One region of the Bacillus sp. THAF10 genome, then DNA from elsewhere that is predicted to be linked to it. Evidence: a T-box and tRNA genes for the amino acid it is inferred to sense, from the RefSeq annotation. Region 1 holds a T-box; the other holds one or more tRNA genes.

Region 1 (6,539 bases):
CAGCAAGCGATGTTTCCGTCTTAATACGTGGGGAAAGCGGGACAGGAAAGGAGCTTTTTGCCCATAGTATTCATCAGCTCAGTAACCGAAGCCAGATGCCATTTATCAAATTAAACTGTGCGGCCATTCCTGAACATTTATTGGAGTCCGAGCTTTTTGGTTATGAAGAAGGTGCCTTTACGGGAGCGAAAAAAGGTGGCAAAAAGGGGAAATTCCAGTTAGCGGATGGTGGCACACTATTTCTCGATGAGATTGGCGATATGTCCCTGCCTATGCAAATAAAACTATTGCGCGCACTCCAAGAAGGAGAAGTTGAACCGATTGGAGCTACCAAACCAATCCAAGTTAACGTACGGGTCATTGCAGCGACAAATCGACCACTAGAAAAGATGATGGAGGAAAAACGCTTCCGAGAAGATCTATACTATCGAATTCATGTTATCCCGTTTGAAATTCCTTCATTGCGAGAAAGAACCGAAGATATTCCTATGCTAGTAGGGCATTTTATTGAAAAAATATGCAAGCGAACAGGTCGAAGGATCTCAGGAGTAACCGAAGATGCATTGCAATCATTATCACGTTACCGATGGCCTGGAAATATACGGGAGCTTGAAAATGTCATACAAGCTGCTGTTCATCTTTCCACAGGTGCAAAGCTTTCTCTTGAGGCACTTCCTGACTATGTAACAAATGCCTTTGCTCTTCCTTTAGGCTCGAATACGCTAAAAGAAACATTGGAAGATGCAGAAAAACAAGCAATCATCCAAACACTAGAAAAAATGCAGCAAGACAAATATCAAACGGCCAAACAACTCGGAATTAGTAAATCAAGTCTTTATGAAAAGATAAAAAAATATCAACTCTAATTAGTCCAGAATCTCGGAAATCAATCCAGATTTCTGGACTCCTTTGTATTCAAGGGTCTGTCTGCTTTTTTGTCCAGAATCTTGGAATAACTTTTTGTTCGAAATATTGAAACAATTAGAATTGCAAGTTGGCACGCTTCTTGCATTAATGATTTCGGAAGACAACAATAGTCGGTACGTTACATGAGGAAATTTGTAAGCGTTTACTGACGAAAAACAAAGGGGGAAAGAAACATGTGGAGTATGATTGGTCTGATCGGTGGTTTGGCATTATTAATTATTTTAACGATGAGAGGCATGAACTTATTAGTAGTTGGTCCACTTTCAGCATTATTTGTAGCAGTTCTCAGTGGAATGCCATTGTTTCCACAGCTTGTTGCAGAAGGAGAAGTGAACTTTGTTAGCAGTTATATGGGAGGATTCTCATCCTTTGTTACTGCCTGGTATTTAATGTTCTTACTCGGTGCCATTTTCGGTAAGGTAATGGAGGATAGCGGGGCAGCAGATTCCGTATCCAAGCTAGTTGTTGATAAATTAGGAATGAAATTTGCGGTTTTGGCGATTGTTGCAGCTTGTGCAATTTTAACCTATGGAGGAGTTAGCTTATTCGTGGTTGCCTTCTCTGTTTACCCAATGGCAATCAGCTTATTCAAACAGGCTAATCTACCAAGACGTTTCATCCCAGCGGCTCTTGCCTTTGGTTCTGTTACTTTCACGATGACGTCTGCAGGCTCACCGGAGATTCAGAACTGGATCCCGATTCCTTACTTAGACACTACTCCTTATGCAGGTTTGGAAGTAAGTGCGCTTGTTGCAGTGTTTATGATGATTTTCGGTTACTGGTGGTTGAAACGCATGATTTCCAAAGCAGTTGGAAGAGGGGAAACTTTCGTTTCAAGAGATTCTGATCCAACCATTGATGGAGAAAGACCACTTCCAAATCCGTTCTTGAGTTTTATTCCACTTGCAGTTGTTTTAATAATTTCGTTTATTTTCCATGATAGTTTAAAGCAGTCTGCGTTAATTATTGCCCTATTAGGCGGTATCATTATGACTTATATCCTTGGCAGAAAATACTTTAAAAACTTTTGGAATGCCATTTCAGAAGGAACAATGGGTGCGTTAATCGCAATTGGTAACACAGCAGCTGTAGTTGGTTTTGGTGGAGTTGCTAAAGCAGTCCCTGCCTTTGGAACAGTAGTAGAGGCTATGACAAATATCCCTGGTAGCCCGCTAATTGGAGCAGCCATCGCAGTCAGTGTCATCGCAGGTATGACAGGATCTGCTTCTGGTGGGCAGGTTATTGCCCTTCCGTTAATTGCGCCACATTACATGGACATGGGAGTCAACCCAGAAGCGCTTCACCGTACTGTCGCCATCTCTTCTGGTGCACTAGATTCGCTGCCTCATAACGGATATGTTGTAACAACAGTTCGGGCCATTTGTGGCGAGACTCACCAAGCGGCTTACGGACCAGTAGCAGCCCTAACGGTCATTGTGCCGTTAATTGGATTAGCACTAGCGATAGCCCTATTCTCTATGGGTCTTGGAATCTAAATTGCAGATAGAGAGGAGAAAATGCAGCAATGGTTAAAGATAAGGTGGTTCTCATCACTGGAGCAGCGCAAGGGATAGGCTATGAAATTGGCAAACAATTTGCAGAAGCTGACGCAAAGGTGATGCTAACCGATTTAAATGAAGAACATGTCGTAGAAGCTGGAGAAGAGTTGCATCGTCAAGGATTAACGGTAAAAGGGATGCGCTGTGACGTAACTTCAGAAGACGATCTTAAATCTGTAATCGATGCTACGATAAGCGAGTTTGGTAGACTGGATGTTTTAATTAATAACGCGGGACTTCAACATGTCTCCATGATTGAAGAATTTCCAACCGAAAAGTTTGAACTATTGACTAGGGTCATGCTTGTTGCTCCTTTTGTGGCAACCAAGCATGCTTTCCCCATCATGAAAAAACAAGGCTTTGGCCGCATCATCAATATGGCGTCCATTAACGGCCTGGTTGGATTTGCGGGAAAAGCAGCCTACAACAGCGCAAAACATGGTGTTATTGGACTAACTAAGGTATCTGCATTGGAAGGAGCGGCCCATGGGATAACGGTGAATGCCCTTTGCCCAGGGTACGTGGACACCCCACTTGTTCGCAACCAGCTAAAGGACCTTGCGACAACCAGAAATGTCGAGCTTGAAAAAGTAGTAGAAGAAGTCATCTACCCATTGGTGCCTCAGAAGAGACTTCTACAAGTAAAAGAAATAGCCGACTATGCGATGTTTTTAAGTAGCGATTCAGCCGGTGGAGTAACCGGTCAGGCAGTCGTTATAGACGGTGGATATACAGTTCAATAAAGAAAAGTCCCGGTGTTGCATCTGCACTGGGACTTTCCTTTTGTATAACTTTTTCCGATTTGTTCATAATGATTAGAGAAATAGGGAAAATACCCCTTGCAGTTTTTTTTAGAATTCATTACAATACAAACTAACAACTAAATTGTATACGTTGAAAAGGATTAGTAGTGAACGAAACGAGCAAAGAGAGTTGACGGGTGGTGAAAGTCAACAAACGAGCGTTCATGAACTCACCTTGGAGTAGCAAATGTGAACACTTCAAATCTGAAGCTAGTAAGGTTTTGCCGTATCATCCGCGTTAAGGATTTCGAGTGATTATCACCATAAAAAGTGATAATAATTTGGGTGGTACCGCGGAAGGTGAATAAGTATATTCAAGCCTCTCGTCCCTATTTTGGGATGAGAGGCTTTTTTATTTTGATTTAGGAGGAAAATTTTATGGCGTTTCAACATCAATCTATTGAACAAAAATGGCAAAAGTACTGGGAAGAAAACAAAACAAATAAAACACATGAGGACAATGGAAAGGAAAAATTCTATGCTTTAGATATGTTTCCGTATCCCTCTGGTGCAGGCCTACACGTAGGTCACCCAGAAGGCTACACGGCAACAGACATCCTTTCACGCATGAAGCGCATGCAAGGCTATAATGTGCTTCACCCAATGGGCTGGGATGCATTTGGTCTTCCAGCTGAGCAGTATGCACTTGATACTGGGAATGACCCAGCAGAGTTTACCGAACAAAACATCAACACATTCCGCAGGCAAATCAAAGAACTAGGTTTCTCCTATGATTGGGACCGCGAAGTGAACACTACAGATCCTAACTTCTACAAATGGACACAATGGATTTTCACAAAGCTTTACGAAAAAGGGTTAGCCTATGTGGATGAAGTACCTGTAAACTGGTGTCCAGCTCTAGGAACAGTACTAGCGAACGAAGAAGTAATCGATGGAAAATCAGAGCGTGGCGGCCATCCAGTCGAGCGCCGTCCAATGAGACAGTGGATCTTGAGAATCACTGAATACGCAGACCGTCTACTTGAAGACCTAAACGAGCTTGATTGGCCAGAAAGCTTAAAGGATATGCAACGTAACTGGATCGGCCGTTCAGAAGGAGCAAACGTCCACTTTGGAATTGATGGTACAGACGAAAGCTTCACCGTTTTCACCACACGCCCTGATACACTTTTTGGCGCTACTTATGCTGTTCTTGCTCCCGAGCATCCATTAGTGAAAAAAATTACCACTGATGAGCAACGTGAACAAGTAGATGCTTATGTTGCGAAAATTCAAAGCAAGAGTGACCTTGAGCGTACCGAGCTTTCTAAAGAAAAATCAGGGGTGTTCACTGGAGCCTATGCTGTTAACCCAGCAAATGGTGAAAAGCTACCAATCTGGATTGCCGATTACGTATTAATGAGCTATGGGACTGGTGCTATCATGGCAGTTCCGGCACATGACGAGCGCGACTGGGAATTTGCAACAAAATTCGACCTTCCTATTATCGAGGTTGTTGCAGGTGGTGATGTATCTAAAGAAGCCTACACAGGCGACGGCGATCATGTGAATTCCGATTTCTTAAACGGCCTTGGAAAAGAAGAAGCCATCACAAACATGATTGAGTGGTTAGCTTCAAACGAAAAAGGGGAAAAGAAAGTATCCTACCGTCTTCGTGATTGGCTATTCAGCCGTCAGCGCTACTGGGGGGAGCCAATTCCAGTCATCCACTGGGAAGATGGCACAACAACAGTTGTTCCTGAAGAAGAGCTTCCACTTGTGTTGCCAAAAACAACAGAAATCCGTCCATCAGGTACAGGCGAGTCTCCACTTGCTGCTATTGAGGACTGGGTAAATGTAGTCGATCCTGTAACAGGCAAAAAAGGTCGTCGTGAAACAAACACCATGCCACAATGGGGTGGAAGCTGCTGGTACTACTTACGCTATATCGACCCACATAATAGTGAGCAACTTGCAGATCCAGAAAAACTAAAAGAATGGTTGCCGGTGGACATCTACATCGGTGGAGCGGAACACGCGGTACTTCACTTACTATACGCGCGCTTTTGGCACAAATTCTTGTACGATATCGGTGTGGTACCAACAAAAGAACCATTCCAAAAGCTTTTCAACCAAGGAATGATTCTTGGCGAAAACAATGAAAAAATGAGTAAATCCAAAGGCAATGTCGTAAACCCGGATGAAATCATTGCTTCACACGGGGCAGACACTTTACGCCTTTACGAAATGTTCATGGGGCCACTTGAAGCTTCCATTGCTTGGTCTACTAACGGACTAGACGGATCCCGCCGCTTCCTAGACCGCGTATGGAGATTGTTTGTCGAGGAAAATGGCAAAATAAGCTCAAAAGTGGTAGAAGTCGCCGAAAGTGATACCCTTGAAAAAACATACCATGCAACCGTGAAAAAAGTGACTGAAGACTACGAAGGCTTGCGCTTCAACACAGCCATTTCTCAAATGATGGTATTCATCAACGAAGCATACAAAGCAGAAACAATCTCAAAAGAATACGTAGAAGGCTTCGTCAAAATGCTTTCCCCAGTTTGCCCGCACATCGCAGAAGAACTTTGGGAAAAGCTAGGCTACGAAGGAACTGTCACATATGAGGCTTGGCCAACATTTGACGAATCCAAACTAGTCGAAGACGAAATCGAAATCGTGGTCCAAGTAAACGGCAAGCTTAAAGCCAAACTACACGTCCCAGCTGATGCTACCCGCGAGAAAATGGAAGAAATCGCACTTGCAGATGATGTGGTAAAAGATTCGATTGAAGGCAAGACCGTTCGCAAAGTAATTGCTGTGCCAGGCAAGCTTGTCAACATTGTAGCGAACTAGCATAAAGCAAGGCTGCCATTCCATTTGGCAGTCTTGTTTTCTTTTTGTTAAAATAAAGCTAGCTTTCCTATACAAAAGAAACGAGGTTTTCATTTATGTCAGACATCCAAACCATCACAACCGACGAGCTACAGAAAAAGCTTGATGCAGGCGAAGAGCTATACCTAGTCGACGTTCGCGAAGACGAAGAAGTAGAATCCGGCAAAATCAAGCAAGCTGAGCACATTCGCATGGGCGATATCCCAGAAAGCTTAGACAAGCTAGACAAAGAAAAAGAATACATCTTCATCTGCCGCTCTGGCCGCCGCAGCGAAAATGTCTGCCACTACCTCCAAGACCAAGGCTACAAAGTCCGCAACATGGTCGGCGGAATGCTCGAGTGGGAAGGTAGCGTAGAATAAGTTGAGTTGAACCACTGACCGGTGGGCGAGAATAAGCGCCGCTGATTGGTGGT
Region 2 (6,539 bases), 1.1 Mb from region 1:
CCTCCATTCAGTGTTACCTGAACTTCACCCTGGACATGGGTAGATCACCTGGTTTCGGGTCTACGACCACGTACTCATGCGCCCTATTCAGACTCGCTTTCGCTACGGCTCCGTCTCTTCGACTTAACCTTGCACGGGATCGTAACTCGCCGGTTCATTCTACAAAAGGCACGCTATCACCCATTAACGGGCTCTAACTACTTGTAGGCACACGGTTTCAGGATCTATTTCACTCCCCTTCCGGGGTGCTTTTCACCTTTCCCTCACGGTACTGGTTCACTATCGGTCACTAGGGAGTATTTAGCCTTGGGAGATGGTCCTCCCTGCTTCCGACGGGATTTCTCGTGTCCCGCCGTACTCAGGATCCACTCAGGAGGGAACGAAGTTTCAACTACAGGGTTTTTACCTTCTATGACGGACCTTTCCAGGTCGCTTCATCTACCCCGTTCCTTTGTAACTCCATGTAGAGTGTCCTACAACCCCAAGAGGCAAGCCTCTTGGTTTGGGCTAATTCCGTTTCGCTCGCCGCTACTCAGGAAATCGCATTTGCTTTCTCTTCCTCCGGGTACTAAGATGTTTCAGTTCCCCGGGTCTGCCTTCCATACCCTATGTATTCAGATAAGGATACTGCTCCATTACGAGCAGTGGGTTTCCCCATTCGGAAATCTCCGGATCAACGCTTACTTACAGCTCCCCGAAGCATATCGGTGTTAGTCCCGTCCTTCATCGGCTCCTAGTGCCAAGGCATCCACCGTGCGCCCTTAATAACTTAACCGTTGACCAAAATTGGTCTGTGTCGATATCAGCGATGATATCTATTAGAAAATTACTAAGATGAACGATATTTTGTGAATATCTTGATATTAGTTACATTATCTAGTTTTCAAGGAACAAATGAGACAAATCGTCAGATTTGCCATTCATAATTGAGAGAATGCTCTCTCAAAACTAAACAAAACAACAAGCGTCTTTATCCTTAGAAAGGAGGTGATCCAGCCGCACCTTCCGATACGGCTACCTTGTTACGACTTCACCCCAATCATCTGTCCCACCTTAGGCGGCTGGCTCCAAAAGGTTACCCCACCGACTTCGGGTGTTACAAACTCTCGTGGTGTGACGGGCGGTGTGTACAAGGCCCGGGAACGTATTCACCGCGGCATGCTGATCCGCGATTACTAGCGATTCCGGCTTCATGCAGGCGAGTTGCAGCCTGCAATCCGAACTGAGAACGGTTTTATGGGATTGGCTCGACCTCGCGGTTTTGCTGCCCTTTGTACCGTCCATTGTAGCACGTGTGTAGCCCAGGTCATAAGGGGCATGATGATTTGACGTCATCCCCACCTTCCTCCGGTTTGTCACCGGCAGTCACCTTAGAGTGCCCAACTGAATGCTGGCAACTAAGATCAAGGGTTGCGCTCGTTGCGGGACTTAACCCAACATCTCACGACACGAGCTGACGACAACCATGCACCACCTGTCACTCTGTCCCCCGAAGGGGAAGGCTCTATCTCTAGAGTGGTCAGAGGATGTCAAGACCTGGTAAGGTTCTTCGCGTTGCTTCGAATTAAACCACATGCTCCACCGCTTGTGCGGGCCCCCGTCAATTCCTTTGAGTTTCAGTCTTGCGACCGTACTCCCCAGGCGGAGTGCTTAATGCGTTAGCTGCAGCACTAAAGGGCGGAAACCCTCTAACACTTAGCACTCATCGTTTACGGCGTGGACTACCAGGGTATCTAATCCTGTTTGCTCCCCACGCTTTCGCGCCTCAGCGTCAGTTACAGACCAGAGAGTCGCCTTCGCCACTGGTGTTCCTCCACATCTCTACGCATTTCACCGCTACACGTGGAATTCCACTCTCCTCTTCTGCACTCAAGTTCCCCAGTTTCCAATGACCCTCCACGGTTGAGCCGTGGGCTTTCACATCAGACTTAAGAAACCGCCTGCGCGCGCTTTACGCCCAATAATTCCGGACAACGCTTGCCACCTACGTATTACCGCGGCTGCTGGCACGTAGTTAGCCGTGGCTTTCTGGTTAGGTACCGTCAAGGTGCGAGCAGTTACTCTCGCACTTGTTCTTCCCTAACAACAGAGCTTTACGACCCGAAGGCCTTCATCGCTCACGCGGCGTTGCTCCATCAGACTTTCGTCCATTGTGGAAGATTCCCTACTGCTGCCTCCCGTAGGAGTCTGGGCCGTGTCTCAGTCCCAGTGTGGCCGATCACCCTCTCAGGTCGGCTACGCATCGTCGCCTTGGTGAGCCGTTACCTCACCAACTAGCTAATGCGCCGCGGGCCCATCTGTAAGTGATAGCCGAAACCATCTTTCAACAAGAAACCAGGAGGTTTCTTGTATTATCCGGTATTAGCTCCGGTTTCCCGAAGTTATCCCAGTCTTACAGGCAGGTTGCCCACGTGTTACTCACCCGTCCGCCGCTAACTTCTATAAAAGCAAGCTTTTAAGAAGTTCGCTCGACTTGCATGTATTAGGCACGCCGCCAGCGTTCGTCCTGAGCCAGGATCAAACTCTCCAATAAAGAGTTTGAGCTGTTGCTCAAAATTTGTTGCTAGCTTGTTACTTAAATTCGTTCATGTTAACCCCGTAAGGTCAACGTGGACGCTGTTGTTTTGTTTAGTTTTCAAAGAGCATCGGTAATATTGAAGGTTGTTTTCACTAGTAGATGAAAACATCCTGGTGGAGCCTAGCGGGATCGAACCGCTGACCTCCTGCGTGCAAAGCAGGCGCTCTCCCAGCTGAGCTAAGGCCCCTTAAACATATGATTTTCTACTGGTCGGGAAGACAGGATTTGAACCTGCGACCCCTTGGTCCCAAACCAAGTGCTCTACCAAGCTGAGCTACTCCCCGTAAATGGCGCGCCCGAGAGGACTCGAACCCCTAACCTTTTGATCCGTAGTCAAACGCTCTATCCAATTGAGCTACGGGCGCATTATCTATTAATTTGAAAAAGATGGTGCCGAGGACCGGAATCGAACCGGTACGGTAGTCACCTACCGCAGGATTTTAAGTCCTGTGCGTCTGCCAGTTCCGCCACCCCGGCAATTCAATGGAGCGGAAGACGGGATTCGAACCCGCGACCCCCACCTTGGCAAGGTGGTGTTCTACCACTGAACTACTTCCGCTAACTATAATGCGGGTGAAGGGACTCGAACCCCCACGTCAAAGACACTAGATCCTAAGTCTAGCGCGTCTGCCAATTCCGCCACACCCGCATGATAAATGGTGTGCCATGAAGGACTCGAACCTTCGACCCTCTGATTAAAAGTCAGATGCTCTACCGACTGAGCTAATGGCACAAGATGGTGCCGGCGATAGGAGTCGAACCCACGACCTACTGATTACAAGTCAGTTGCTCTACCAACTGAGCTACACCGGCATATAAGAAACTTTCACTTCGTGAAAAAATAATGGTGGAGGATGACGGGATCGAACCGCCGACCCCCTGCTTGTAAGGCAGGTGCTCTCCCAGCTGAGCTAATCCTCCATTTTTAATCCGCCTGGCAACGTCCTACTCTCACAGGGGGACAGCCCCCAACTACCATCGGCGCTGAAGAGCTTAACTTCCGTGTTCGGTATGGGAACGGGTGTGACCTCTTCGCTATCGCCACCAGACAAATTATATTATACGGTTTTCCAAAGGAAAATCAAGCTATTTTTCAAGCTTTTTTGTTCCTTCAAAACTAGATAATGTGTTCCTATCAAGAATTCTATCGTGTCATCATGTAAATCATATTGGGTTAAGTCCTCGATCGATTAGTATTCGTCAGCTGCACGTGTCGCCACGCTTCCACCTCGAACCTATCTACCTGATCATCTTTCAGGGATCTTACTTACCGAAGTAAAAGGAAATCTCATCTTGAGGGGGGCTTCATGCTTAGATGCTTTCAGCACTTATCCCGTCCGCACGTAGCTACCCAGCTATGCCTTTGGCAAGACAACTGGTACACCAGCGGTGCGTCCATCCCGGTCCTCTCGTACTAAGGACAGCTCCTCTCAAATTTCCTGCGCCCACGACGGATAGGGACCGAACTGTCTCACGACGTTCTGAACCCAGCTCGCGTACCGCTTTAATGGGCGAACAGCCCAACCCTTGGGACCGACTACAGCCCCAGGATGCGATGAGCCGACATCGAGGTGCCAAACCTCCCCGTCGATGTGGACTCTTGGGGGAGATAAGCCTGTTATCCCCGGGGTAGCTTTTATCCGTTGAGCGATGGCCCTTCCATGCGGAACCACCGGATCACTAAGCCCGACTTTCGTCCCTGCTCGACTTGTAGGTCTCGCAGTCAAGCTCCCTTGTGCCTTTACACTCTGCGAATGATTTCCAACCATTCTGAGGGAACCTTTGGGCGCCTCCGTTACTCTTTAGGAGGCGACCGCCCCAGTCAAACTGCCCACCTGACACTGTCTCCCAGCCCGATAAGGGCTGCGGGTTAGAATTTCAATACAGCCAGGGTAGTATCCCACCGACGCCTCCACCGAAGCTAGCGCTCCGGCTTCCAAGGCTCCTACCTATCCTGTACAAGCTGTACCAAAATTCAATATCAGGCTACAGTAAAGCTCCACGGGGTCTTTCCGTCCTGTCGCGGGTAACCTGCATCTTCACAGGTACTATAATTTCACCGAGTCTCTGGTTGAGACAGTGCCCAGATCGTTACGCCTTTCGTGCGGGTCGGAACTTACCCGACAAGGAATTTCGCTACCTTAGGACCGTTATAGTTACGGCCGCCGTTTACTGGGGCTTCGGTTCAAAGCTTCGCTTGCGCTAACCTCTCCCCTTAACCTTCCAGCACCGGGCAGGCGTCAGCCCCTATACTTCGCCTTACGGCTTCGCAGAGACCTGTGTTTTTGCTAAACAGTCGCCTGGGCCTATTCACTGCGGCTCTCTCGGGCTTTAACACCCTAACAGAGCACCCCTTCTCCCGAAGTTACGGGGTCATTTTGCCGAGTTCCTTAACCAGAGTTCTCTCGCTCACCTTAGGATTCTCTCCTCGCCTACCTGTGTCGGTTTGCGGTACGGGCACCTCACTCCTCGCTAGAGGCTTTTCTTGGCAGTGTGAAATCAGGAACTTCGGTACTATATTTCCCTCGCTATCACAGCTCAGCCTTATAGGAGAAGCGGATTTGCCTACTTCTCAGCCTTACTGCTTAGACGCGCATATCCAACAGCGCGCTTACCCTATCCTTCTGCGTCCCCCCGTTGCTCAAACGGAGTGGAGGTGGTACAGGAATATCAACCTGTTATCCATCGCCTACGCCTTTCGGCCTCGGCTTAGGTCCCGACTAACCCTGAGCGGACGAGCCTTCCTCAGGAAACCTTAGGCATTCGGTGGAAGGGATTCTCACCCTTCTTTCGCTACTCATACCGGCATTCTCACTTCTAAGCGCTCCACCAGTCCTTCCGGTCTAGCTTCAACGCCCTTAGAACGCTCTCCTACCACTGTTCGTAAGAACAGTCCGCAGCTTCGGTGATACGTTTAGCCCCGGTACATTTTCGGCGCAGAGTCACTCGACCAGTGAGCTATTACGCACTCTTTAAATGGTGGCTGCTTCTAAGCCAACATCCTGGTTGTCTAAGCAACTCCACATCCTTTTCCACTTAACGTATACTTGGGGACCTTAGCTGGCGGTCTGGGCTGTTTCCCTCTTGACTACGGATCTTATCACTCGCAGTCTGACTCCCATGGATAAGTCTTTGGCATTCGGAGTTTGACTGAATTCGGTAATCCGATGAGGACCCCTAGTCCAATCAGTGCTCTACCTCCAAGACTCTTACTACATGAGGCTAGCCCTAAAGCTATTTCGGAGAGAACCAGCTATCTCCAGGTTCGATTGGCATTTCACCCCTACCCACACCTCATCCGCTCACTTTTCAACGTGAGTCGGTTCGGGCCTCCATTCAGTGTTACCTGAACTTCACCCTGGACATGGGTAGATCACCTGGTTTCGGGTCTACGACCACGTACTCATGCGCCCTATTCAGACTCGCTTTCGCTACGGCTCCGTCTCTTCGACTTAACCTTGCACGGGATCGTAACTCGCCGGTTCATTCTACAAAAGGCACGCTATCACCCATTAACGGGCTCTAACTACTTGTAGGCACACGGTTTCAGGATCTATTTCACTCCCCTTCCGGGGTGCTTTTCACCTTTCCCTCACGGTACTGGTTCACTATCGGTCACTAGGGAGTATTTAGCCTTGGGAGATGGTCCTCCCTGCTTCCGACGGGATTTCTCGTGTCCCGCCGTACTCAGGATCCACTCAGGAGGGAACGAAGTTTCAACTACAGGGTTTTTACCTTCTATGACGGACCTTTCCAGGTCGCTTCATCTACCCCGTTCCTTTGTAACTCCATGTAGAGTGTCCTACAACCCCAAGAGGCAAGCCTCTTGGTTTGGGCTAATTCCGTTTCGCTCGCCGCTACTCAGGAAATCGCATTTGCTTTCTCTTCCTCCGGGTACTAAGATGTTTCAGTTCCCCGGGTCTGCCTTCCATACCCTATGTATTCAGATAAGGATACTGCT

The links. The T-box of region 1 lies ahead of leuS (leucine--tRNA ligase). A T-box ahead of a tRNA ligase gene usually reads a tRNA of that ligase, here a tRNA-Leu.
Region 2: it has a tRNA-Leu gene. The T-box ahead of leuS (leucine--tRNA ligase) is inferred to sense a tRNA for this amino acid. The anticodon was not compared.

The regions. Positions count from the first base shown of each region.
Region 1 is NZ_CP045403.1:3,104,553-3,111,091, reverse strand. It holds gene FIU87_RS16100 (sigma-54 interaction domain-containing protein) at 1-866, shown strand, start outside; gene FIU87_RS16095 (GntP family permease) at 1,101-2,423, shown strand; gene FIU87_RS16090 (3-hydroxybutyrate dehydrogenase) at 2,453-3,229, shown strand; T-box leader at 3,372-3,623, shown strand; gene leuS (leucine--tRNA ligase) at 3,668-6,085, shown strand; gene FIU87_RS16080 (rhodanese-like domain-containing protein) at 6,181-6,486, shown strand.
Region 2 is NZ_CP045403.1:97,138-103,676, reverse strand. It holds rRNA gene FIU87_RS00545 (23S ribosomal RNA) at 1-775, opposite strand, end outside; rRNA gene FIU87_RS00540 (16S ribosomal RNA) at 981-2,533, opposite strand; tRNA gene FIU87_RS00535 (tRNA-Ala) at 2,690-2,765, opposite strand; tRNA gene FIU87_RS00530 (tRNA-Pro) at 2,786-2,862, opposite strand; tRNA gene FIU87_RS00525 (tRNA-Arg) at 2,867-2,943, opposite strand; tRNA gene FIU87_RS00520 (tRNA-Leu) at 2,967-3,055, opposite strand; tRNA gene FIU87_RS00515 (tRNA-Gly) at 3,063-3,137, opposite strand; tRNA gene FIU87_RS00510 (tRNA-Leu) at 3,147-3,227, opposite strand; tRNA gene FIU87_RS00505 (tRNA-Lys) at 3,236-3,311, opposite strand; tRNA gene FIU87_RS00500 (tRNA-Thr) at 3,316-3,391, opposite strand; tRNA gene FIU87_RS00495 (tRNA-Val) at 3,424-3,499, opposite strand; rRNA gene rrf (5S ribosomal RNA) at 3,511-3,627, opposite strand; rRNA gene FIU87_RS00485 (23S ribosomal RNA) at 3,749-6,539, opposite strand, start outside.